One region of the Paenibacillus taichungensis genome, then DNA from elsewhere that is predicted to be linked to it. Evidence: riboswitches for the same ligand, from Rfam matches in the RefSeq annotation. Region 1 holds a riboswitch; each other region holds the start of a gene.
The links. Region 1 has a riboswitch for cyclic di-AMP ahead of ACR1R9_RS27170 (3D domain-containing protein). Riboswitches for the same ligand answer to the same signal wherever they lie in the genome.

Region 1 (5,657 bases):
CTTGAAAGTTTCTTGCTCCTCATCAAGCTTGACAATAAAAACAGAAGGGTACGTTTCTTCCAATACACCCGTACGCTCAATGGTCTTACGGCGGCCACCATTAGCCCGCAGCATAATTTTCTGACCGATATGTGCATCGAGATTGCGTTTGATATCCAATAGCGTATTTTTAGCCATTGTCGACGACCACCTCTTTTCTTGTCCATTATACCGGATTTTACAGTCATTGTCAAATCAAAACTAATTATTATATCAGTATCAAAAAGTTGTTGTCAATGAATTTTTTTGCAAACAAAAAAAGCCCCTAAATGGGACTTTTTTCCGCCATCTTCAGACGGCTGATGGATTCACTTTTAACGTGGATAAATCATTCAATCCGGGCAGACCTACGCGATAACTTCCCCTTGTCTCTACGCCGCCCACACCCTGGCTACCACTAATCGTGTTATGCAAAATGTCATTCATGTTCACGGTTTCCCGCACCGACGTGAAGGCTGCCTTGGCTGCCACATAGACTGGATCCAGAGCATGAATGAGAATTCGGCCTGGTGAACTGGCAAAGTTCGCTCCAGCCCGCAGCAAGGCCTCAAAGTGGGACTGACACGCGCCAGCTACAATCGTGAGCGCATCGAGATGACGTTCATACTGCCTAGCCACTTGAATAGCGGACACGAAGTTCTGCGAATTCTTGTAGCTGCCCAGACTATATAAGTCGTAGGGCTGACGAGTCTTGAGTACGCCGTCATGGCCAGTAATCACAACAATATCCGGACGCACTTTCGGCAGCAGACGATATAACGTGTCAGCCATGGCAGACTCATGTACATATTGGCCCTCTGCGGGAACACGAAGCTGCTCATAAAGGTTCATGCTTTTTTTTAGATAATTGGGGTCACCATCCAAGTGCAGCACTTTGCCAGGCATCTCGAAATAAGCCGGTTCTTGTTGCACAGACCATTCCTGAACTATTCCTTCACGATTGCGCTCAGCCTGTTCCATTCGATTCTGCTGCAGGCGTGAGAGCGTCTGATGTGCCTTCACGTGAGCCTGCCTCGTCTTCGCACTCTGCGGTTCATAAGGAACCTGTATCAAATCGTCCACAGGGGAATCGGCTAACAGCCGGAACTCGGTCCCTTTAATGATGGCACCGTCCGACTGGAGGCCTTGCACCCGAAAAGTCACATCTCCACCGTATGACTTTCGAACGACCAAGTCTCCGATATTCATCAACATAATCACCTCTACCCCATCGTATGGGCAGAAACCCGGATTGGTTCATCCGAATTTTACAGAGCTGCGCGTACTCCAGCTTCCCACATTACGGTACAGAGTGTTGCATACTCCTGCAGGCTCAATGTTTCTCCCCGTCTTGAAGGTTGAATACCGGCCTGCTCCAACAGCTGATCAGCCTGTTCTCTGTTCTCCTTTGTGAAGAAACGAGCTTTCAAATTATTTGAGATTGTTTTTCTACGCTGCGCGAAGGAAGCCTGTACCACTTCGAAGAAATGTGCTTCGTCGGGAACTTCAACCGGTGGTTGCTCACGCACCTTTAACTTGATTACTGCCGATTCCACATTAGGTTGCGGAATGAAAACCGTGGGCGGAACAATACAGACCAATTCCGGCATACTGTAGTACTGAACCGCAATGCTCAGACTGCCATAGTCCTTTGATCCCGGTGCAGCAGCCATACGTTCAGCCACTTCCTTCTGGATCATGACTACAATGCTGTCTACAGGCAGCTTCTCTTCGAGCAGCTTCATCATGATTGGTGTCGTTACATAGTAAGGCAGATTGGCCACAACACTCACTTTATCTACCGTTCCAAAATCGGTGCGGAACAACTCGGCTAGATCCAGCTTCAGCACATCCCCGTGATGCACACGAACGTTCGGATAAGGCTGCATCACTTCACCCAGAATCGGAATCAATCTCTGATCAATCTCTACAGCCGTTACAGGACCAGCTACACGAGCCAGACGTTCTGTGAGTGCGCCAATACCTGGTCCGATCTCAAGTGCGCCCTTAGACTCGTCCAGATCAGCTGCATTTACAATTTTGTTTAATATATTTTGATCGATCAGAAAGTTCTGACCCAGGCTCTTCTTGAATGAAAATCCGTGTCTTTGAATAATTTCTTTGGTTCGTTTGGGTGTTGCAATCTCTACGGTTTCTTCCATGCCTTTCATACGCTCACAATCCTTCACGTTCAATTTGCGATAATGCTTCGGAGAATTCTTCCCGGGTAATCTGGAATACACTCAACCGCTTGTGGAACTGCTTGCCGTTGCAATAACCTATACCCAGAAGATTGCCCATCTCCATACGACGTGCAGCAGCCTGTGGGTGCACAATCAGTCCCGCCGCAATCAGATCCTCCCAATCGATCAGACTTGGGGCGCCTTCATATGACGTGTGTATACGAGCCAGTGCATGACGAATCGCCTCCGGTGAGGCGTTCTCCACTCCGATATCGCCCTTGCGCGTAGCATCTGCCTCCGGAATGAAAGCATGCTTGCAACCAGGTACCTTATTGGCGATGATTTTACGAATACGTTCACCAGCATGATCCGGATCTGTCAGTACAATGACACCACGTCTCTCTTGAGCAAGTGCAATACGCTTTAGAATGCGCTGGTTGATGGCAGATCCACCAGTCTCGATCGTATCTGCCTGAACCGCACGTCGAATGGCTACGGTGTCATCACGACCTTCTACCACGATCACTTCTTTTATCATGTTCCATTTCTTCCTTTCTAACGCAAAAAGAAGAGGAATATCCTCTTCTCTGCCAAACGGCGGGGGAGACTGAATTCAGACCCCTCCGCCGCATATTCCGCATGAATCATTCATGCTTATATTTTATAGCATTCCCATTTCAAAGTAAAACGATTTTAGTTCGCTTCCGGCTTCACCGGACCAATCACATATACCGTCTTGCCTTTCTTCCGTCCGAAGTTCAGGGCATGCTTCACACTATCATAATACACATCAATTTTGTTGCCTTTAATGGCACCACCTGTGTCTTCCGCACGACGGAAGCCAAGGCCCTCGATATACACCCACCAGCCAATTGGAATGACTTTGGGATCAACTGCAATGGTACGTCCCTCGGTTACCCGAGTACCTGATGCTGTTTTTGTGCCGATACCGGGCTCTTCAGAAGAGTAAGCCGTCATGGATACATTTTTTAACACTTTAGAATATTTAAAAGAACTTCCTGAGACGGTAATTACTTTGCTGCCCGAGGCAGCGGTTTTCTTCGAGTTCGTGGTTGTTGCTGTTTTTGTCGTGGAAGTCTGCGCTGATACCGTCTGAATCACTGGCTCTTTCACAACAGGTTTGGCTTTGGTACCAACGGCGATCACTTTATCAACGCGATTCGTTGCAACCGATTTACCCACCATTTTTTTGGAGACCAATTCTCCATCCTGGAACACCTTTTCAATATGCTGTACAAGCGTGCCTTCTTTACCGCTCACAATGACACGATTGTCGCCTTTGTACAAGCTAGGGTCAGCCGTTTTGATCACTTTATAAGCAATCGGCTGTTCCACTTCCACCGTACGCTTTGTTACCCGCACTACACGAATTTTCATATCCGCTTCGATAGTGGTTCCAAGCGCCGGATACACTTTGTCTTCACTTGCAATCTGAATACCTGATTTTTTAATCGCATCTTTTACCGATGAATCGGTTGTATACAGAGTCTTGGTGTCTCCGTCTGCCGTAATCTTAACTGGAACGGCCCGCTCAATAACGATGCGGTCTCCATCTGTAATCGCCCCATTCAAGGGCATGGATACCTGATCGTGAGGGCTGACTGTGATTGACTGCTCCTCCAGCATTTCCTGAAGCATTCCTGTACGAGTCTCTACCGCTTGAGCCTTGCCATCAATAACCAGTGAAATTTGTTTCCCGGCCTGACCGTAAACGACTAACAAGATCATGATTGTAAGCGCAATTGAGAAAATCGCGATCAATGCCATTTGACGCATGTTCTCATGCTTCCACCGCAACGCGAAAGACTTACTGGATGATCGTGACTCATGGGTCTCTTCTGGTTGGAATGTGCCCACTTCTCCGTCCTCCTTCATAGCCTCGCCGTCTAAAGTAATGCATGATGTCTTTGACGCGACTATACCAAATTTTCTACAGAACACAGATCGGACCAACATAATCCGGTTCTGCACCATGAATCAATCTTCGCAACATGATGTCATCTTCCTGAATACTTACCGTATGATGACAGTATTTCTTTTATTCAAAAACAAAAAAAGCCAAAGAAAGAGTTTAAGAGGAACTCTTTCGTGGCTTCCGAATGATTCTGAATATCGGAAATTCATGCACGAGGTTGCCTCTCTTTTTCCGCTTGCGAGGTTAGCTGTCGGGTTCGGGCGAAAGAGAGCCGCCCTATCTCCGGTCATCCGCTCATGGCGGACGCCCTTGAATTCACCCCGAGACCCAAAGAAGAAATCAAATACGGCTTCGCAGATTCATACGCTGCTTTTGGGTCAGCGCATGTTGCGCATCGGCTGCAAACACCGATGTTTAAGCCCTATTGGTTCCCCCGCTCTCCGTTAACGGAGACTCAGCGAGACTGATTCATGAAAGTAATGTTGTTTCATCGGAAAGTGTCCCTTTGTTCATCCCCCGAACATCTGTCCAATTTTCCGCACAACAATTCACTGAAAAGATGATATCCTGTTTCTATGCATGTTGTAAAGCGTTGTTCAAGTACGTTTTTCTAAATATTTGGTTAAAATATTGTAATATTCTTGATTTATTTGGATCAAAAAGCAAATTAACTCCGCCTAACTCACTTTTTCACCTGTTTTGCTCGATATTTTAACGAATCCCAAATCGTTCCATGGCATTTTTGGTCGTTATTGCTGCAATTTCCTCTACCGAAATGCCTTTAATTTCCGCAGCTGCTTCTGCAACCAGACGTACATGCGCTGTCTCATTTCGTTTTCCACGATAAGGGTGCGGTGTCAAATAAGGGGCGTCCGTTTCGATGAAAAATCGGTCCATAGGAACCTTCTCAAGAACCTCTTTGGGCTGCTTCGCATTTTTGAACGTGATTGGCCCTCCGAAGGAAAGATGAAAGCCCAAATCCAGGCACATCTTCGCTGTTTCCCAGCTGCCAGAGAAGGAATGCATAACACCGCCTACTTCCCCGGCCTTCTCTTCACGCAGAATCTTTACAATATCCTCATGCGCATCCCGGTTGTGAATGACAATTGGCATATTTAACTCACGGGCAAGACCAATCTGTTGTCGTAATACGCGATGTTGAACCTCTTTCGGTGAAGTGTCCCAGTAATAATCTAGACCAATTTCACCAATGGCTACCACTTTTTCATGCTTGCATAAAGATGCAATCCATTCCAGATCACCCTCCTGCATCATGATTGCATCCACTGGGTGCCAACCTACCGCAGCATAGATAAAATCATAGGTTTCAGCCAGCTTCATCGTGGACGGAATGGTCTCCCGATTAAAGCCCACGTTAATCATGCGACCAACGCCTGCATCCACGGCACGCTGAATCATTTCCTCGCGGTCCTCGTCGAATTGTGGTGCATCCAGGTGTGTGTGTGTGTCGAACAACATCATGCTGTATTTCTCCCTTCATGTCGAATAAACGACTATCT
Region 2 (5,657 bases), 2.8 Mb from region 1:
CTTTTCAATATGTATATGTATGGTGGAATTATGGCTCCGATTTAATGAATCAGCAGTGAAACATCTCACATCATGCATAAATACGGATGGCCCCGGGCATACCAAAGAGAACGCAATTTGGGAAAAGGAGGCACGAACATGCGTATACGCCTCATCATGTTATCCATCATGGTCATTCTTCTGGGAGGAAGTTATACTCCTGCTCAGTTATGGGCTTCTTCAAGCCCGCAAACCGAACCTGCTTCGAAGTCTGATTCTCCTGAAGAAGAACAGTTGACTCTAGGACAACTCAGACAGAAATATGCGGATACGTTCAAAACCAATGGCCCCTCAACAAAAAAGGTCGCTCTGACTTTTGATGATGTTCCTGATCCACGGTTCACACCGCAGGTGCTGGATATTCTAAAAAAATACAAGGTGCGGGCTACGTTTTTCATTGTAGGAAATCGCGCTGAGAAACATCCGGATCTGGTGAAACGTATGATAAAAGAAGGGCATATTGTGGGCAATCACAGCTACAATCACCCGGAATTCAGCAAGCTAACCATGAATGCATTTCGCAAACAAATCTTACATACCGGGGATATTATTCGAAATCTAGCGGGTTACACTCCCAAAATGATTCGTCCACCCTATGGTGACATTAACGAGCAACAGCTCCAATGGGCAGCCAAGCAACATTACAGCATCGTGAACTGGAATGTTGATTCTCTGGACTGGAAGGGCCTCTCCAAAGAGGAAGTCAAACAAAACATCCTGTCCGCCGTCAAACCAGGTTCCATTGTTCTGCAGCATGCAGGAGGCGGTGTAGGATCGAAGCTGAGTGGTACGATCGAGGCGTTGCCTGAAGTTATTGAAGAATTGCGAAACCGCGGGTACGAGCTGGTGACTTTGGACGAAATGCTGGAACTGCCAAAGGGTAAATAGATTTGATACGGCAATGGATATTCAAAAGGGTGCTCTTCAATCACATTATTGTGATTGGAGAACACCCTTTATTGTTTAATTTAGATTAAGTTGGAGTCACATATGATGATGTGCAGCTCGCTTTGATTTTATTTCAAAATGTAAAGTTCAACATCCTGAATACCAAATGTGCTCACGGATTGCTTGCTGCCAGGAATAAAGATATCGATCTTGTGTCCTTTAATGGCACTGCCCACATCACGAGCCGTAGCGACAAATGCCTGTTTTGGCAGTCCTGGATGTGTATGACCTGTCACCAGTACCTTTGTACCCAATGGAATGATACTTGGGTCTACTGCAATGGTACCCAATTCAAGCGGATTACCGAAGTAATCCACAGCACCCCATCCTCCATTTTCGGAAGCATCAGCGGAGTATGCTGTTGCTTTGACGTCGACAGCTTTGCTGTAATCAAACGTTTTTCCCCAGGCTTGTACAACTTTACTATCTGCATTAACGTCAAGGCTTGCGGCAGTTACCGTTTTGGCCTCCGTTTTTGCTGCTGCAGCAGAAGCTGTGTTCGTTGTTTTACCAGGGATCGTAATTTTCAAACCACCATAAATGTTGTAAGCTGAAATGTCATTATTAGCTTTAATAAGAGCGTTAAGTCCAACTCCATATTGTTTGGATAAGGTGTAGAAGGTATCCCCCTCTTTGGCCACATGAACTGAATCAGCATGAGCCGGAACGGCCTGAATGAGCATTGCTGCTGTCAGCAAAGCTGTTGCTGTTTTGGCTATACGTTTCTTGTTAATCATGGTCTTCCTCCCTCATTATGCCTGCGAAGTTAGTTGTCGGATTCGGATGGAGGAAACCACCCTATAGGTTCAATTACATTTAAGAATTTATGTAGCCCTAATTCACCCCAAGCCGTGTGCAAATAATTCTTCCCCTAGCACACTCTGCATCGTTACATCCCCCACACTCCCAACTCCGGAAGTTTCGGCAGGAACAAATATATCACAATTTTGTAACCAGGGGTTGTAGTAAATGTTACCATCTGGCTAATTCACTTCAATATTCAGGCTGAATTCAAGCCGTTTTTTCAAATAAATGTCTATTTGAGCTTTAATCATTGATGACAGAAACGTTACTTTTTATGTAATTCCGTGCGTATCCTTACATAACAAAACAATCCCTGCCGACGGTTCGTCGACAGGGATTGTTGAGGGGATGAAATTCTCATCCAAAGTATAGATTTTGCATTTTCATCTTGATCTTCATCCTTATTATTGGATGGTATTAGAGCACTTTAGCGAGGAAGTCACGTGTACGTGCATGCTTGGGCTCGCCAAACACTTCAGCAGGCGTTCCTTCTTCTACAATAACCCCGCCATCCATGAACAGGATACGGTCTCCTACTTCGCGTGCGAAGCCCATCTCATGGGTTACAATAACCATAGTCATGCCGCCCTCTGCAAGCCGCTTCATGACATCCAGTACTTCACCGACCATTTCAGGGTCCAGTGCAGACGTTGGCTCGTCAAAGAGCATGACATGCGGCTGCATCGCAAGCGCTCTTGCAATAGCGATCCGTTGTTTCTGTCCACCGGACAGCTGATTTGGATAAGCGTCCTTTTTGTCAGACAGGCCAACCGTCTTGAGCAAATCTGCGCAGATTTGTTCCGCTTCTTGTGCAGATTGTTTTTTCACTTTAATGGGAGCAATCGTAATATTCTGTTGCACCGTTTTGTGCGGAAACAGATTGAAATGCTGGAATACCATCCCCATTTTTTCACGAGTTGCATTAATGTTATGTTTGGGGTCAGTGATCGACACACCTTCAAAATTAATTTCGCCTGAAGTCGGCTGCTCCAGCAGGTTCAAACAGCGCAAAAATGTACTTTTCCCCGATCCGGACGGACCGATGACCACGACAACCTCGCCTTTGCCAATTGTTACATTAATGCCCTTGAGCACATCGTTATTTCCATATGATTTGTATAATTGTCTAACGTCTATCACTTGCACTCAACTTCCTTTCCAGTCGACCCAGCAGCTTGGACAAAATGAACGTCAGCACAAAGTAAATGGCCGCTGCAATCAGGAATGGATTCATTCCTTGGTACGTAATGTTTTTGACTACACTTGCCTGGTACATAATGTCCACCATACCAATAACCGAGATGATCGAGGATTCCTTGATAATAGTCACGAATTCATTACCGATCGCCGGCAACACCGCTTTGAACGCTTGTGGAAGCACAATGAAGCGCATGGCCGCACCTCTACCCATTCCCAGGGAACGAGCTGCTTCCAACTGGCCTCGATCCACACCCTGTATACCAGCACGGAAAATCTCGGCAAGATAGGCACCACTATTAATGGATAGTGTGATAATCCCCGCCTGAAGAGCCGAGAAATTAATCCCAAAGGTCAATGATACACCGTAATAGATAATCATCAATTGTACCAGCATTGGCGTCCCACGAATGACCTCAACATAAGCTGTTCCGATCCAGCGCAAAATGGCGAAGTCATGTAGACGGAACAGACAGATGATTAAAGCGATAATTACCCCGAATATTACACCGAGTGCAGACAGTAAGAGGGTGTAACCTACACCTGTTGCATAAAAGCTTTTGTACTGCCAGAATACTTGGAAAATGTTTTGTTTACTCTTCTCTGCCATCAACTTGCTTGCTTCAGTAACCATCTGATCGATTTTATTTTCGCTTTTCAGACGTTCGAGCGTTCCGTTCACTGCATTCAGCAATTCCGTATTGCCCTTACGTATCCCGATTGCCGCTTCGGCCTGCTCTTCATCCGGAATAGCTGGAGCTAATCCAATCACGTCATCCAGGTAACCGGCAGCTACTGTATCCTCAACGATTGCAGCATTTACACGATTGGTCTGCAATTGCAGTACGATATCAGATATTTTATCAAGTGCTGTCAATTTTGCGCCTGGGATCCCCTGGCCAATCGTTTCCTGAATGGAGCCTTTTTGGACACCAATTTTTTCATTTTCCAGATCAGCCATGGTTGGATATTTATCTTTATCCGCACTGCGAACCATGATGACTTGCTTTGATTTATAATAGGTATCGGAGAAGTCAATGCTTTGTCTACGATCATCCGTTGGCGTCATTCCCGAGATGACCATATCCACCCGACCACTCTGCAACGCAGGAAGAAGTCCGTCAAAACCCATATCCTCTATTACAAGTTCTGCGCCAAGATCGGCAGCAATTTCTTTAGCAATCGAAATATCAAATCCGACAATTTGGTCTTTACCATCAATCACTTTATGGAATTCATATGGTGCAAAATCGGCACTTGTACCGAGCACCAGCTTTTTACTGCCTGAATTGCTTGTAGTTCCCGTTGCCATCGCAACAGGTGCAACCGTAGTTAGCAAGACCACAAAAGCTAGCAGCATCATGGTGTAACGACTAATCAATTTCAACCCTGTTCTCCCCTTATAATACTTTGTATGCTTTCTGTTGTTGATGCCTGAGTCATTATAAAGTAGAATGCATGATTATGCAATGCATTTCGACAGGATTCGATTACAGCCCGTTTCTGAAAAATAACCGCAACTATGATATAATTATTGAATTATTTTCATTTTTGCTTAAGGAGTCCATCATGACACATACCAAAACACAAATACTAACTGTTATTGACCAATATGCTTCCCGTTTTAAGGAGATTTCATCATACATTGGTGCCAATCCCGAACTTGGTAACGAAGAATACCTTGCTTCTGCTCGGTTAAAAGAAGAAATTGCCTACCATGGTTTTTCTGTAGAAGCTCCTGTCCTTGGTTTGGACACCGCATTTATCGGTACGTATGCTGCTTCCAAACCAGGTCCGACGATTGCCCTGTTATGTGAATACGACGCACTTCCGGAAATCGGTCATGCTTGTGGGCACCATCTAATCTGTATGATGAGCATCGGGGCTGCGGTAGGTCTGAAGTCCATACTGGATGAAGTCGGCGGAACATTAAAAGTGTTCGGTACGCCAGCGGAAGAAACGCGTGGGGCCAAAGTGCCTATGGCTGAAGCAGGATTGTTTGATGACTGTGATGTCGCACTAATGGCGCACCCTTATTACGCCTATGAGAAATCTGGCAGTTCCCTGGCTATTGATGCTGTACAATTTGAATTCCATGGGAAATCTTCACATGCTGCTGCAAGTCCACATGAAGGCATTAACGCCCTGGATGCAGTAATCCAGACGTTTAATGGCATTAATGCGTTCCGTCAACAAGTGAAAAGCACGGTTCGTATTCATGGGGTTATCAATAGCGGAGGACAGGCAGCCAACATCATACCTGACTACGCTTCAGCACAATTCTATGTACGTGCCTCGACGAGAAAAGAGTTGAATATTCTCACTCAACGCGTAATTCAGATCGCGGAAGGTTCTGCTTTGCAAACGGGATGCCGGCTTGTTACATCTAATTATGAGACTTCCTATGATGAGATGGTCACGAATGAATCGTTATCTGCTGCTTTTAGTGCTAATCTGCTTGAACTGGGTATTTCTCAAGAGGAGATCGTGAGTGGTAACGACCATGGTTCTATGGATATTGGTAACGTATCCTTGCGTTGTCCTGCGATCCACCCATATATCCGTGTTGTGGACGAAGTTCATACGCTTCATTCCATTGAATTCCGGGATCTGGCGTTACAGGAACGGGCCCTGGACGGTATGATCCTTGGAGCCAAGGCAATTGCTGC
Region 3 (5,657 bases), 1.5 Mb from region 1:
GAATGTATGACTTCAAGCAAGAGTAGATTATGTAAAATAGTACGCTGTCCAACATGCAATCTCCTGCATCGCAATTGTTATAAAATACAAAACCCTGCCGAAGGCCAGCAGGGTCTTGTACTCGAACATCAGGTATCCAAAGATACCCTGCTCTATATGTTCCCTTTACTCCTACGAGTCAGGTCTCAAACTACATTAAGTACCACATCAATATTGCCACGGGTTGCTTTGGAGTAAGGACAGAAATCATGTGCCTTGCGAGCTAGATCCTCTGCTTGACTGTGATCCACGCCAGGCATGCTCACATCCAAACGTACAGACAGTTGGAAACCATCATCCGCCGGATCTTTGCCGATGGATACATTACTTGTGACCACCACATTCTCCAACTTCACGCCCGCTTTGCGTGCCACATTGGCAAGAGCACTTTCATAACAAGCACCGTATCCCGCTGCAAAGAGCTGCTCAGGATTGGTTCCTTCACCACCGGAGCCTCCAAGTTCTTTTGGCATTTTCAGATCATGCTTGAGCACGCCATCCGAAGAAGCCACCGAACCTGTACGTCCACCTTTAACTGTCGCTGTTGCTGTATATAAAGCTTCCATTAAGAATCTCTCCTTCGCCTTTAATTTTTTGTTGCCTACTATTCAATTTAAACTTCTGGCTCATTTTGAAACGTTGTTAATCCTTATTCAGGTTTTACATCTTTATCTTTTTCATGCATCGGGAAAGGAACACAGGTAATTTATCCAAGGTTGGGTAATATACTAAGGCACAATTCACTCTCCGGTAAATTTTGTCCTCATACACAAAAGTTGCACTGGACAAAAATAATTGAAGGAGTACAATGTAAGTATCAACATAAACGTTTAGACATATGAAAAGTAGTTTAATTACGCTTTTGATTTTGGTTTAAGTGTTCAAATGTAATCAAAGGAATGACACCGTTCCTCTTCATATAGAATATCAATACTTCAAAGTCGGGTGATTATATTATGAGTAAAAAAAATCCGTTCAACACTCCTTCAAATGAACCATTGGCTGCGGGTATGGCCCCATCTCTCGGGGAAGCCCACAGCTCCATGAAGGTGCCTCAGAACGCTGCTTGGTGGAAAAAATTCCTTGCTTTTGTTGGACCGGGTTACCTCGTTGCCGTTGGATATATGGATCCCGGGAACTGGGCAACAGATATTGCGGGTGGTTCACAATTCGGATACACATTATTATCCGTTATTCTGATTTCGAACCTGATGGCTGTTGTGTTGCAGTCTCTCGCTGGCAAGCTCGGGATTGTCACAGGACGGGATTTGGCGCAAGCCTGCCGCGAACGATTTAGCATGCCTGTTGTGATCGTGTTATGGATCTTGTGTGAGCTTGCAATTGCAGCCACCGACCTTGCCGAGGTTATTGGTTCGGCAATCGCGCTCAAGCTGCTGTTTAACATCCCCATGTTATATGGCGTCATTATTACCGCTGTCGATGTACTAGTCATTCTTTTGCTGCAAAACAAAGGCTTCCGTGCATTGGAATCGCTCGTTATTGTGCTGATGGCCACCATCGCCCTCTGCTTCGGGATTGACCTGTTTCTCGCTAAACCGGATATGGGCGGCGTCATGCATGGTTTTGTACCCAGTGCCGAGATTTTGCAAAATCCAGCTATGCTCTACATTGCCATCGGGATTATCGGTGCAACCGTCATGCCCCATAATCTGTATCTGCATTCTTCCATTGTGCAGACCCGTCAGATTGAACAAACGCCAAAAGGAAAAAAAGAAGCGATTCTGTATTCCACCATGGATTCAACCATCGCTTTAACGCTTGCTCTGTTCATCAATGCAGCCATCCTGATTGTGTCTGCTGCCGTGTTCCATAGTGCAGGTATGACTCAGGTCGCGGAAATTACAGATGCATACCATCTGCTGACACCTCTGCTGGGTACTACCATCGCCAGCATCCTGTTCGGTGTAGCCTTGCTGGCTTCCGGCCAGAACTCAACACTCACCGGCACGTTGTCCGGACAGATTGTAATGGAAGGCTTTCTGAACATTCGTATCCCAGCATGGCTTCGTCGACTGGTTACACGTCTAATCGCAATCATTCCGGCCGTCATCGTAACAGCCATTGCCGGAGAGCACGGAACAGAGGAACTGCTGATTCTGAGCCAGGTTGTGCTGTCGCTACAGCTACCCTTTGCCGTCATTCCACTGGTGATGTTTACGAGTGACAAAAAAAGCATGGGGGCCTTTGCCAACAAGCTGTGGCTCAAAATCATCTCCTGGATTATTGCCGGAGTTATCGTTGTCCTGAATGTGTATCTGATTATCCAAACCATTCTGTTATTCTAAGTTAAACGGAACTACGCAATATTTTGTCTAACTCAAAAAGGCTGATCAACTCAAGTCATGTATCCCTTGAGACGATCAGCCTTTTATATGTTTGAGCAGCCATCTAGTTCATACCAATTAGATCTTAAATACTGCTTGCTCTTATTTAGTTGTCTGAACTTTGAGTTACCATTAGCAATGGAAGAAGTTCCTCCAGTGATTCAACAGTCCAGTCTGGACGCTCTGCATCCGCAAGCTCCGGCTGGAACCTGCCATAACCCTGCAAAATCCTGATCGTATGCATACCTAGCTTCTTAGCTGGAATAATATCATTATCAATCCTGTCGCCGATCATGACCGCTTCCTCGGGTTTACATCCCGCCTGTTTCAACGCTACAGCATACAATTCAGGATCAGGCTTGGACACTCCTTCTTCAGCCGAACAGGCCAGCACATCCACATACTTGCGCAAACCGTAGCTATCCAGCCGATTTTCCGTCCCCGGGCTCTGATTGGCAATGATACCAATCTTATAGTGTTGCGATAACGTCTGGAGAACAGCGTCGGCTGACGCGAAGGGCCGCTCAAGCTCTTTGCGGAACTTTAGCTTCTCCTGTATCTGTTCCCGGTGCCCCTCGTCGCTGATAAGGGTACGAATAGCCAATTTCATCGGCCATTGCTCGTAATTTCGGTAGGAGGCGGCAAATAGTTCTCGCACCGTCTGCATCTCCACCTGATAACCAAGCGCACAAGCTTCACGAACGAACTGACCGATAATATCATCTACCGGCTCCCATTCGTCCACGAGCGTATCCCCCACATCAAAGAACAACCATTGTATTCCACGTACATCCGGCACGCCTATTCCTCCTCGTTAGCCACAGGAAATTATCCCTATTTCCCAAACCATAAAAAAGAAGACCCACCAACATGCATGAGTCTCCTCAAGTTTCCGTTTATTTATGATTTCAATTATAACAGGCAGCTGACACTGGATCAATCACAGGAATAGTACTAGCCACTAGCCATTCAACAGAAACCCAACTTCCCCATTCAAGGAATATACAATACGGTCTGCTCCCATTCCCCGATAGATCCCTTTGGGGTGGCTTTGTTCCGTAATGACACACAAGGACTTGGATGTCCAGGAGCGGCAGATCTGCAAATATCGACAGGTCAGGTTTAGGCTATTTTCAAAAATAAAAACATTGCCGACACTACCTTGCGGCAAAAACCATTTCTGAGCTGCAGCCGTGTTCATGCGAATGACATGCTCCACACCGATTCTCCGGAGCCTGCGCTCTTCCCCTGCACTATTGGTCAGAACGGCAAACGGCATTTTTTTGTACATCAGCAATTTGATAAATTTACGTCCTGCTTCATTTGGAGCAGTCACTAAGATCATCTCTTTATCCATCATTCGTTCCTCCCTTGGCGTGAAAAGACAACAAAAAAGAAGCGTGGGGGACCAAGGCCTCCCGGACGCTTCTTCAATAATCCATAGCAAAAAGACACTATGAACCAGCGTACGGCTTGTTGCCTCTCCCTTTAACGCTTACGAGGTTAGCTGACGGATTCGGGCGCGAGAGTCGCCCTATTTCCGGCTGTCACCGGAAAATTCACCCCATGGATGCCTACTGTCCTGGACAGTTCATCCTGTTGGTTCCCCCGTTTCCCACCCATGAATGAATGGAAACTCAGCGATTAAAACATCGTTCTTTTATAATCAATAATCAGAGCGATATTATCGTTTGTTTCGTTTTTCATGTAAAATTTAATTTAAATTGGAATTACGATATGAATCATACACCCGTGCCATATTGGTGTAAAGTCTGCGCAGATCACCGAATCGACGGATTTTTGCCATTTCCCATCAATAATAGCGCTTACAACGCATCCATTCTCTACCCATCTCATCAAAGCTCTCTAATTCTCTCTTTAGCGATAATTAGGTGTTAAATCAGTCACAGATCATACACGACAGCCTCAAATTGAGTTAAAAAAGCAATATTAATTTTGCAATATTTAATTGCAATCAATATAATAGAAGGAAGAAGAATATGAAATGGAGGCGATTTTCATGTCAGTCTACGACTACAAAGTAAACACCCTTCGCGGTCAGGAAGTTGAAATGTCCAACTATCGTGACAAAGTACTGCTTATCGTGAATACAGCAAGCCAATGCGGACTCACACCTCAATTCAAAGGTCTGCAAGAACTTCAGGATAAGTTTAAAGACTCCCCGTTTGAAGTTCTTGGTTTTCCAAGCAACCAGTTTGCACAGGAAAAAGGCTCTTCTGATGATATTGCCGAGTTCTGTCAGATGAACTATGGTGTCAGCTTCCCGATGTTCGAGAAAATCGATGTGAATGGTTCAAGCGCTCACCCTCTATTCCAGCATCTTACCAAAGAAGCACCGGGTGTACTCGGCTCCAAAGCCATCAAATGGAACTTCACCAAATTCCTTGTGGATCGGAACGGACGTGTTCTGAAACGGTATGCTCCCAAAACAACACCCGATAAAATTGAAGCAGACATCAAAGAATTGCTTAAATAACAATTGAAGGCCATCCGCCCCCGGCAGACAGAATGACATGCATTCAGGGGAACGGGTGACCTTTTTTTGTCTGGACTCATCATTACTGTAAAAAAACATAAAAAAGAAGCTCCCCATATGGGAAGCTTCTTCCTAATCGTTCTTATGATGCGGTCGAGAGGACTCGAACCTCCACGGGTATACACCCACTACCCCCTCAAGATAGCGTGTCTGCCATTCCACCACGACCGCATGTCGTAAATAATCGGCAACAGAATTGATTATACCCGGTTCATGTTTAAAAGTAAAGCATTTTTATAAATATCATTTTAACTGCGCTTTCCCTTCCATAAATCGTATAATCTCGTCATTTTCTCCTACGAAGTGCATATGATTAAATTTGATCTCGTTTGTATATCCGATTAGGCTGATTACTCTACTTTATTTGTAGTGCCATCCTTTACATCCCCTCAGTTTAACATAACTCATAAAGTTATATAAAATAACATTAAACAGATTAAACATTTAAAAACCAAGAAACTGTTGACAAAAAGCGGATATTTATGTGAATATATATATCATATAATTCGGATTTACGAACATAAAACGAACTAAAAAGGAGTATAAATGTTATTTAATATAACATTTAACGAACGTAGGAGGCGAAAGATCGTGAACCGTGGGAATAAGCTGCTCGATTACGTCAAACTGCTTGATTCCTCTATCCAGGTTGGAGGCTTCACCCATTCCTTCGGAATGGATACCCATATCGCTGAAGGTACCATTCGTAACGCCGA
Region 4 (5,657 bases), 2.2 Mb from region 1:
TTTTTTGACGACTTTCAAGGTATGTGAACCGTTAGTCAACCCAGCAGCACTATACTGCACCTGTTGGGCTTCTCGTTCATCATCGGTATAAGCGCTAACCGTTTCAGGCGTTCCATTGTCGAGTGTGACTATCATGTCTCCCAGACCCTTGTCCTTCTCCGTCAGCAAATCAATACCTGTGCCCGTGAAGGTATATTCAAAATAATCGCCGTCATCCTCAGTAAAATGTACATCATCTTTGTAATCTCCGAAACCTCTGCTGCTATTTGGACTCCATGAACCGTTGTACTGAATATGGCTATCATCATCATTAATATAAACCACATCGGTAACAGCAGCCGCATCCATGGAAGCAGCATTTGCTACATTTTCTGTATTCGCGGTTGGGTCAACTTCAGCTTCCAAGTCAGCTCCTTGTTGCGTATTCATATTCGCTGGACCAGTGGTCGAGGAATCCGTAATAGCGATGCTCAGATCCTGTCTGCCATCGATTTGCTCCTTGCCCCCGTTCCGCTTCCAATCTCCACTATAGCGCATGCCCGTATCATCATCATTAACAGCTGATGTACCGCTTAATGCGGTTACCTTAAGCATCCGGGAAGCATGAGGTTCCAGTACGCCGCCACTGAATTCATGATTAAAATTCCCCAGTTCGGAATGGCTCCAGAGATCACGGACCGAAGCCGTACCTTCGAGGCCAATATCACTCCATTTCACTTTGACCTCGGCACTCCGATTGCCCAGATTGAACAGAGCTACATTGTACGTACCATCTCCGTTATTGGCATACCAAACCTGCTGTTTGGTGTCCATGGAAACCGGATGGGCTGGACGACCAGCCTGATTGACCGCAATGACTTCGTCATTCGTCAGCAGTTCCAGCCCATAGCTGTCCAGCCTGGTCAGATCATTACCTGTATAAAGCGGTGCTGAAGAGATTGCCCAGAACGTGGTAGCGGTCTTCCGCTCGTCCCTGGTCAGACCATCCATCGAGCCATTCCCGACATTCAGTGAATCGAAGTCGTTCCAGCCTCCGGGACCTGCATCCCGCCACCAGAGGGCAGCGATGGGGAACAAGCGGGAAATACTCGACCATTCGGTCAATCCCTTACTGCTGTCATAGGCTTCAACATCCCAGTCGATCCTCCAGCCGTTCGCATACTTTTTCCAGAAGTCCACGTAATTGTGGTCAAGCGCCCAGGAAAGCTCAAACCAGATGTTATTTCTGTCCAGGGCTTTGGACCAAGCCTCCACATCACCACGTGCATCGCGGCTCAGGTTATTAATTCCCGATCCTGGCGTCACACTATCGAATTTGACAAAATTGATACCCCACTCTCCAAGAAGATCCGCGATGGAGTCAATGTACTTCTGTGAGCAAGGGTTCGAAAAATCAATTTTGTACGTGTACGAATCCCAAGCATCCATAACAACGAGCGGTTTTACTGCAATATCTTGCATACGACATGCCCCGCCCGTTCCATACACCTCAAGATTTTTATCATAGGCTGTAATGGATAATCCCGGAATCAGATAGATTCCGATCTTCTGTCCATTATTATGGACATAATCGATGACCTCCTGAAATCCATTTGGATAAAGAACAGTACTCGGAATAGGACGGCCGTATTCATCTTCGTCACCGTTCCAGCCAGCATCAATATTAATGTATTCATATCCATGGGCTTGCAGCTTCTCGCGCATGGCATCCGATTGCTTCTTAATACTCTCGGCAGATGTCCAGTTACCCGCCCCGTCATATACTTGCATGCTGTAACTACTCCACCCCATATACGGCTTTTGGGCCAGACTCTTATCTGCTGCTTGTGCCACATTACCTGTCGTTCCCATAATTCCGAACTGAACTGCCGCAATCATGAACACCATGAAACACATTGCCATCCTTTTTCCGATTCGTTTCAAATTATCCCTACCCCCTCTGAATTTGGTCAATCAAATTCCTGTTGATAGCGCTTCCATACGAGAAGAGAATAGTGTATAGTGGATTTCCAGGATAGGTACAATTCGGTATTTTACGTACAATTCACCTGAAATATAGGGGCAAACCGTCGCAGAACAAACATATTTCCATTAATGGATAAATAAACAAATAAAAACTTCATCTTTGCTCAAATTAAGGGAATGGGTTGAAGACAACCAGGATGAGCCATCACTCTAATCCGTAAACAAAGAAAAAAGGTTCCTAGAGTGGCAGTAATGCCATTCTAGGAACCTTTTTTTGTATTACATATGATGCGGTCGAGAGGACTCGAACCTCCACGGGGGTTAGCCCACACGGACCTGAACCGTGCGCGTCTGCCAATTCCGCCACGACCGCGTATGTTGTATCTCCGAGAAATTACATCGCGGCGACAAGAAGTAATATATCATGTGCAGGTAATTAGTGTCAACAAAAAAATAATTCCTTATTTAATTTGTAAAGCTGTACTCATCCATCATTTCATGCAAAACAAAAAACTAAGGCCAATACAATTGATGATAAAAAACTGTCTAAATGAATTATATGTTGGAAGGCCAGTTCCGTACCAGGCATACCCACCTCCTCTTTAATGTTTAGGAAGCTGGAATCCTGCATTTGAAACAGTAGTTACTTTTTTGTCATCTATCAAAACTCAACCTTCGAGTTATTTCTACATAAATAGCGATAATTCCGTTAACATTGAGATGATAAGAAGTGTTCAAGAACGGTTTGACATTTTCGCATTTATGCAATATAGTTTCAAAAGGTTACAAAAACTTAATTATTCATTTGCCGAGTTTCATGTTTGAAAACGGGGGAACCATTTTGGGTGAATTATTCTTATACATAGGAAATATAGGGAACCTTCTACCGAACCCTTAGCTAACTCCGTAGGCATCGAAGGGAGAACAAAAATTTTGAAAAAGCTTATCATCTCCATTTTTGGAGCAGCAGTATTATTTACATCTGGTGCAGCAAGCACAGAGGCAAGCAGTATTAACACCGTCGTTAACAACATGACAGGCATACCTTACAAATGGGGTGGTACTACACTCGCCGGGTTTGATTGCTCTGGATTTATGAGATATATTTTCAACAAATATAGCATTGAATTACCACGCACTTCCCAGCAACAAGCTAAGGCCGGAACGCCGGTATCCAAAGCTAATCTGCGTACGGGTGACCTGGTATTCTTTAATACGATGGGCAGTGGCATTTCACATACAGGTGTATATATCGGGGGCGGACAGTTCGCTCATGCTTCAAGCAGCAAGGGTGTCAGCATCACTCAATTATCTAATCCTTACTTCAACGATCGTTACGTAACAGCACGCCGGGTAACAGGACAGTTTATGTATAACAAAATGCTGGGCAAAATATAAGTTAACACGAAAAGGCTTCGGTTATAACCGGAGCCTTTTCTTTGTCTATCTTTGTCTACATTAATATTGATTTTCTAGAGGTACACAAGGTCATCATCCGTCTTAACCAAAGCTTTTAATGTAAAGCCTTCTGTACTCTCATTGCACCCTGAGACAACGCATGGCCTCCGCCAACTGCTCCAGCCACAGCAACCGTCTCCATAATCTCCTGATCGGTTGCTCCTTTGGCACGCGCTTCTTCCACATGGTAAAACGTACATACCTCATTGTTTGCAAACAGTCCAATGCCCAGCGCAATCAGCTGTTTGGTCTTGGCATCAATCGCCCCTGCCTGAAAGCACTCTCCAGTGAACTCATGATAAGACTTCACCACAGCTGGCAGCACGTCGCTTAATTCACCAATCTGATCTTTATAGGCATGAACCTTATCATTCATCAGTGTCATGGTTACCGCACATCCTCTCGGCTGATATGTTACAAGCTCTCACTGTACCTATCTTCTCTCCCGAGAGGTGCAATTATGCCAAAACATCCATGGTAAATGAACCTAAAAACGCATGTCCTATTCTTCGAGCGGGCTCTTACGTGGTTCGCTGAACAACTGATACTGATAATTCCGATCAAGCTTAACCACACGACGATTCTGACGGCGAATGAGCACCTGCTCCCCGTCCCAGGCCACTACAATGCCTGTCACATCATTGGACTGAATCTCATCCCGTACTACCCTTACTTTTTCACCCGATAAACGCAGTGCATCCAATTCTGCATCACTGATCATATTTATGGCGCCTACTTTCCCAAAAAAATTATTTACAAAAAGAGACCTAAATGAAAAGTCATTTAGGTCTCACGTGACTGTATTGGACTGTCATGTCATTCGAAATATGTCCCGACTGAAAGTTACCGCTGCGCGTGCTCTTTGCTGTCGTTCTTCTCAAACCAAAAATCAAGCACTTTGGCGGACATCACACGTTCTTCAAGGTACTCCACTTGATGCGGTGTAAATTGTTCTTTCCAAGAGAAGGACAACTCTTCGCACAAGCCTACAATCGTCAGCAATTCTGACCAAGCAACGTAGCGTTTGTACCAGAAAAATTGAGGATGTTCAATCATATAGGGATAAAGGTCATCGAATTCCGTATGTTTACAATCCAGGGCACGCTCAAAATGTACTTTCGATTCCGCCAGCTTATCAATAAAAAATTGTTCTGTTGCCGGTTGGTTACCCATGGTGTTGCCTCCTCTCCCTAACATAACCCCATTATAAATGAAATCAGCGGTCATGCAAAGGCATTGTTATAAAAATAGGCACTTTTTCCTTTAAAAAGTCACAATTCGTTATCGTCGAATTGTACAGTGCCATCGTTCAGTGAACGAATGCGCACCAACGCTTCAACCGGGATACCCTGCTCACGAATGGTGCGCGCTCCGGCCTGGAAACATTTTTCGACCACGACACCGAATCCGACCAGTTCTGCACCCGAACGTTCGATAATTTTGATGACACCACGAGCGGCATCGCCATTTGCAATGATATCGTCAATAAACAAAATACGGTCATTCTCATGAATATATTCACGGGACACCATAATATCCGTTACGATCCCTTTGGTAAAAGAAGGTACTCTTTCACAGTAAGCGTCGGGGTCAGCCAAAAGTGTTTTTTTTCGCCGGGCAAATACCAGTGGAACACCCAGTTCATGTGCAGCAGCAAAAGCGACCGGAATCCCGGAAGACTCCACTGTAATGACCCGGGTTACACCACTTTCACGAAAACGAGCGGCAAATTCCCGTCCCATTTCCATCGTCAGTGCAGGGTCAATCTGGTGATTCAGCAGACCATCCAGCTTCAGCACCTGATCCGACATGACTACACCTTCTTGTAAAATTCGTTGTTTCAATACTTCCATAATTTGACCTCCCAAGCCTATCCTATGACGTAAAAGTATCATAGATCCGGCTCTCAGTTCAAGCGAAATTGCCTTTGCTCTTGTTCAGAGCATGTTAAATGACCCTTTGCCACACTTCAATTGTCATGACTTTGACGGGTCAAGCATACCTTGTACCATGGCACCCGCATGTCCAAACTATTCAGGGGCCTGAGAGGGGAAACGCATGAAACAGGCATTTCGGGTGCTGCAGATCGCATTTACATACATTGGAACGGTAGTAGGAGCCGGCTTTGCAACAGGGCAAGAGATATTGCAGTTCTTTACCCAGTATGGCAAATGGGCCACCATTACCATTGGCTTATCGACCATGCTCTTTGTCTGGTTAGGTACAAAAATGAT

Region 2: another riboswitch for cyclic di-AMP. It lies ahead of ACR1R9_RS08585 (3D domain-containing protein); the one in region 1 lies ahead of ACR1R9_RS27170 (3D domain-containing protein).
Region 3: another riboswitch for cyclic di-AMP. It lies ahead of ACR1R9_RS20260 (hypothetical protein); the one in region 1 lies ahead of ACR1R9_RS27170 (3D domain-containing protein).
Region 4: another riboswitch for cyclic di-AMP. It lies ahead of ACR1R9_RS16870 (C40 family peptidase); the one in region 1 lies ahead of ACR1R9_RS27170 (3D domain-containing protein).

Annotation. Positions count from the first base shown of each region.
Region 1 is NZ_CP194720.1:6,002,096-6,007,752, forward strand. Features, by position in the region: gene veg (biofilm formation stimulator Veg) at 1-177, opposite strand, end outside; gene yabG (sporulation peptidase YabG) at 331-1,227, opposite strand; gene rsmA (16S rRNA (adenine(1518)-N(6)/adenine(1519)-N(6))-dimethyltransferase RsmA) at 1,287-2,189, opposite strand; gene rnmV (ribonuclease M5) at 2,194-2,739, opposite strand; gene ACR1R9_RS27170 (3D domain-containing protein) at 2,895-4,079, opposite strand; cyclic di-AMP (ydaO/yuaA leader) riboswitch at 4,354-4,607, opposite strand; gene ACR1R9_RS27175 (TatD family hydrolase) at 4,849-5,619, opposite strand.
Region 2 is NZ_CP194720.1:1,845,871-1,851,527, reverse strand. Features, by position in the region: gene ACR1R9_RS08590 (polysaccharide deacetylase family protein) at 139-927, shown strand; gene ACR1R9_RS08585 (3D domain-containing protein) at 1,056-1,724, opposite strand; cyclic di-AMP (ydaO/yuaA leader) riboswitch at 1,727-1,924, opposite strand; gene ACR1R9_RS08580 (amino acid ABC transporter ATP-binding protein) at 2,209-2,931, opposite strand; gene ACR1R9_RS08575 (ABC transporter substrate-binding protein/permease) at 2,918-4,375, opposite strand; gene ACR1R9_RS08570 (M20 family metallopeptidase) at 4,558-5,657, shown strand, end outside.
Region 3 is NZ_CP194720.1:4,479,674-4,485,330, forward strand. Features, by position in the region: gene ACR1R9_RS20245 (organic hydroperoxide resistance protein) at 186-605, opposite strand; gene ACR1R9_RS20250 (Nramp family divalent metal transporter) at 1,050-2,345, shown strand; gene ACR1R9_RS20255 (HAD family hydrolase) at 2,491-3,183, opposite strand; gene ACR1R9_RS20260 (hypothetical protein) at 3,346-3,744, opposite strand; cyclic di-AMP (ydaO/yuaA leader) riboswitch at 3,862-4,037, opposite strand; gene ACR1R9_RS20265 (glutathione peroxidase) at 4,405-4,881, shown strand; tRNA gene ACR1R9_RS20270 (tRNA-Leu) at 5,030-5,112, opposite strand; gene ACR1R9_RS20275 (urease accessory protein UreF) at 5,533-5,657, shown strand, end outside.
Region 4 is NZ_CP194720.1:3,811,560-3,817,216, forward strand. Features, by position in the region: gene ACR1R9_RS16860 (X2-like carbohydrate binding domain-containing protein) at 1-1,923, opposite strand, end outside; tRNA gene ACR1R9_RS16865 (tRNA-Leu) at 2,255-2,338, opposite strand; cyclic di-AMP (ydaO/yuaA leader) riboswitch at 2,762-2,893, shown strand; gene ACR1R9_RS16870 (C40 family peptidase) at 2,899-3,363, shown strand; gene ACR1R9_RS16875 (carboxymuconolactone decarboxylase family protein) at 3,479-3,808, opposite strand; gene ACR1R9_RS16880 (hypothetical protein) at 3,926-4,144, opposite strand; gene ACR1R9_RS16885 (hypothetical protein) at 4,267-4,596, opposite strand; gene ACR1R9_RS16890 (xanthine phosphoribosyltransferase) at 4,695-5,276, opposite strand; gene ACR1R9_RS16895 (YkvI family membrane protein) at 5,482-5,657, shown strand, end outside.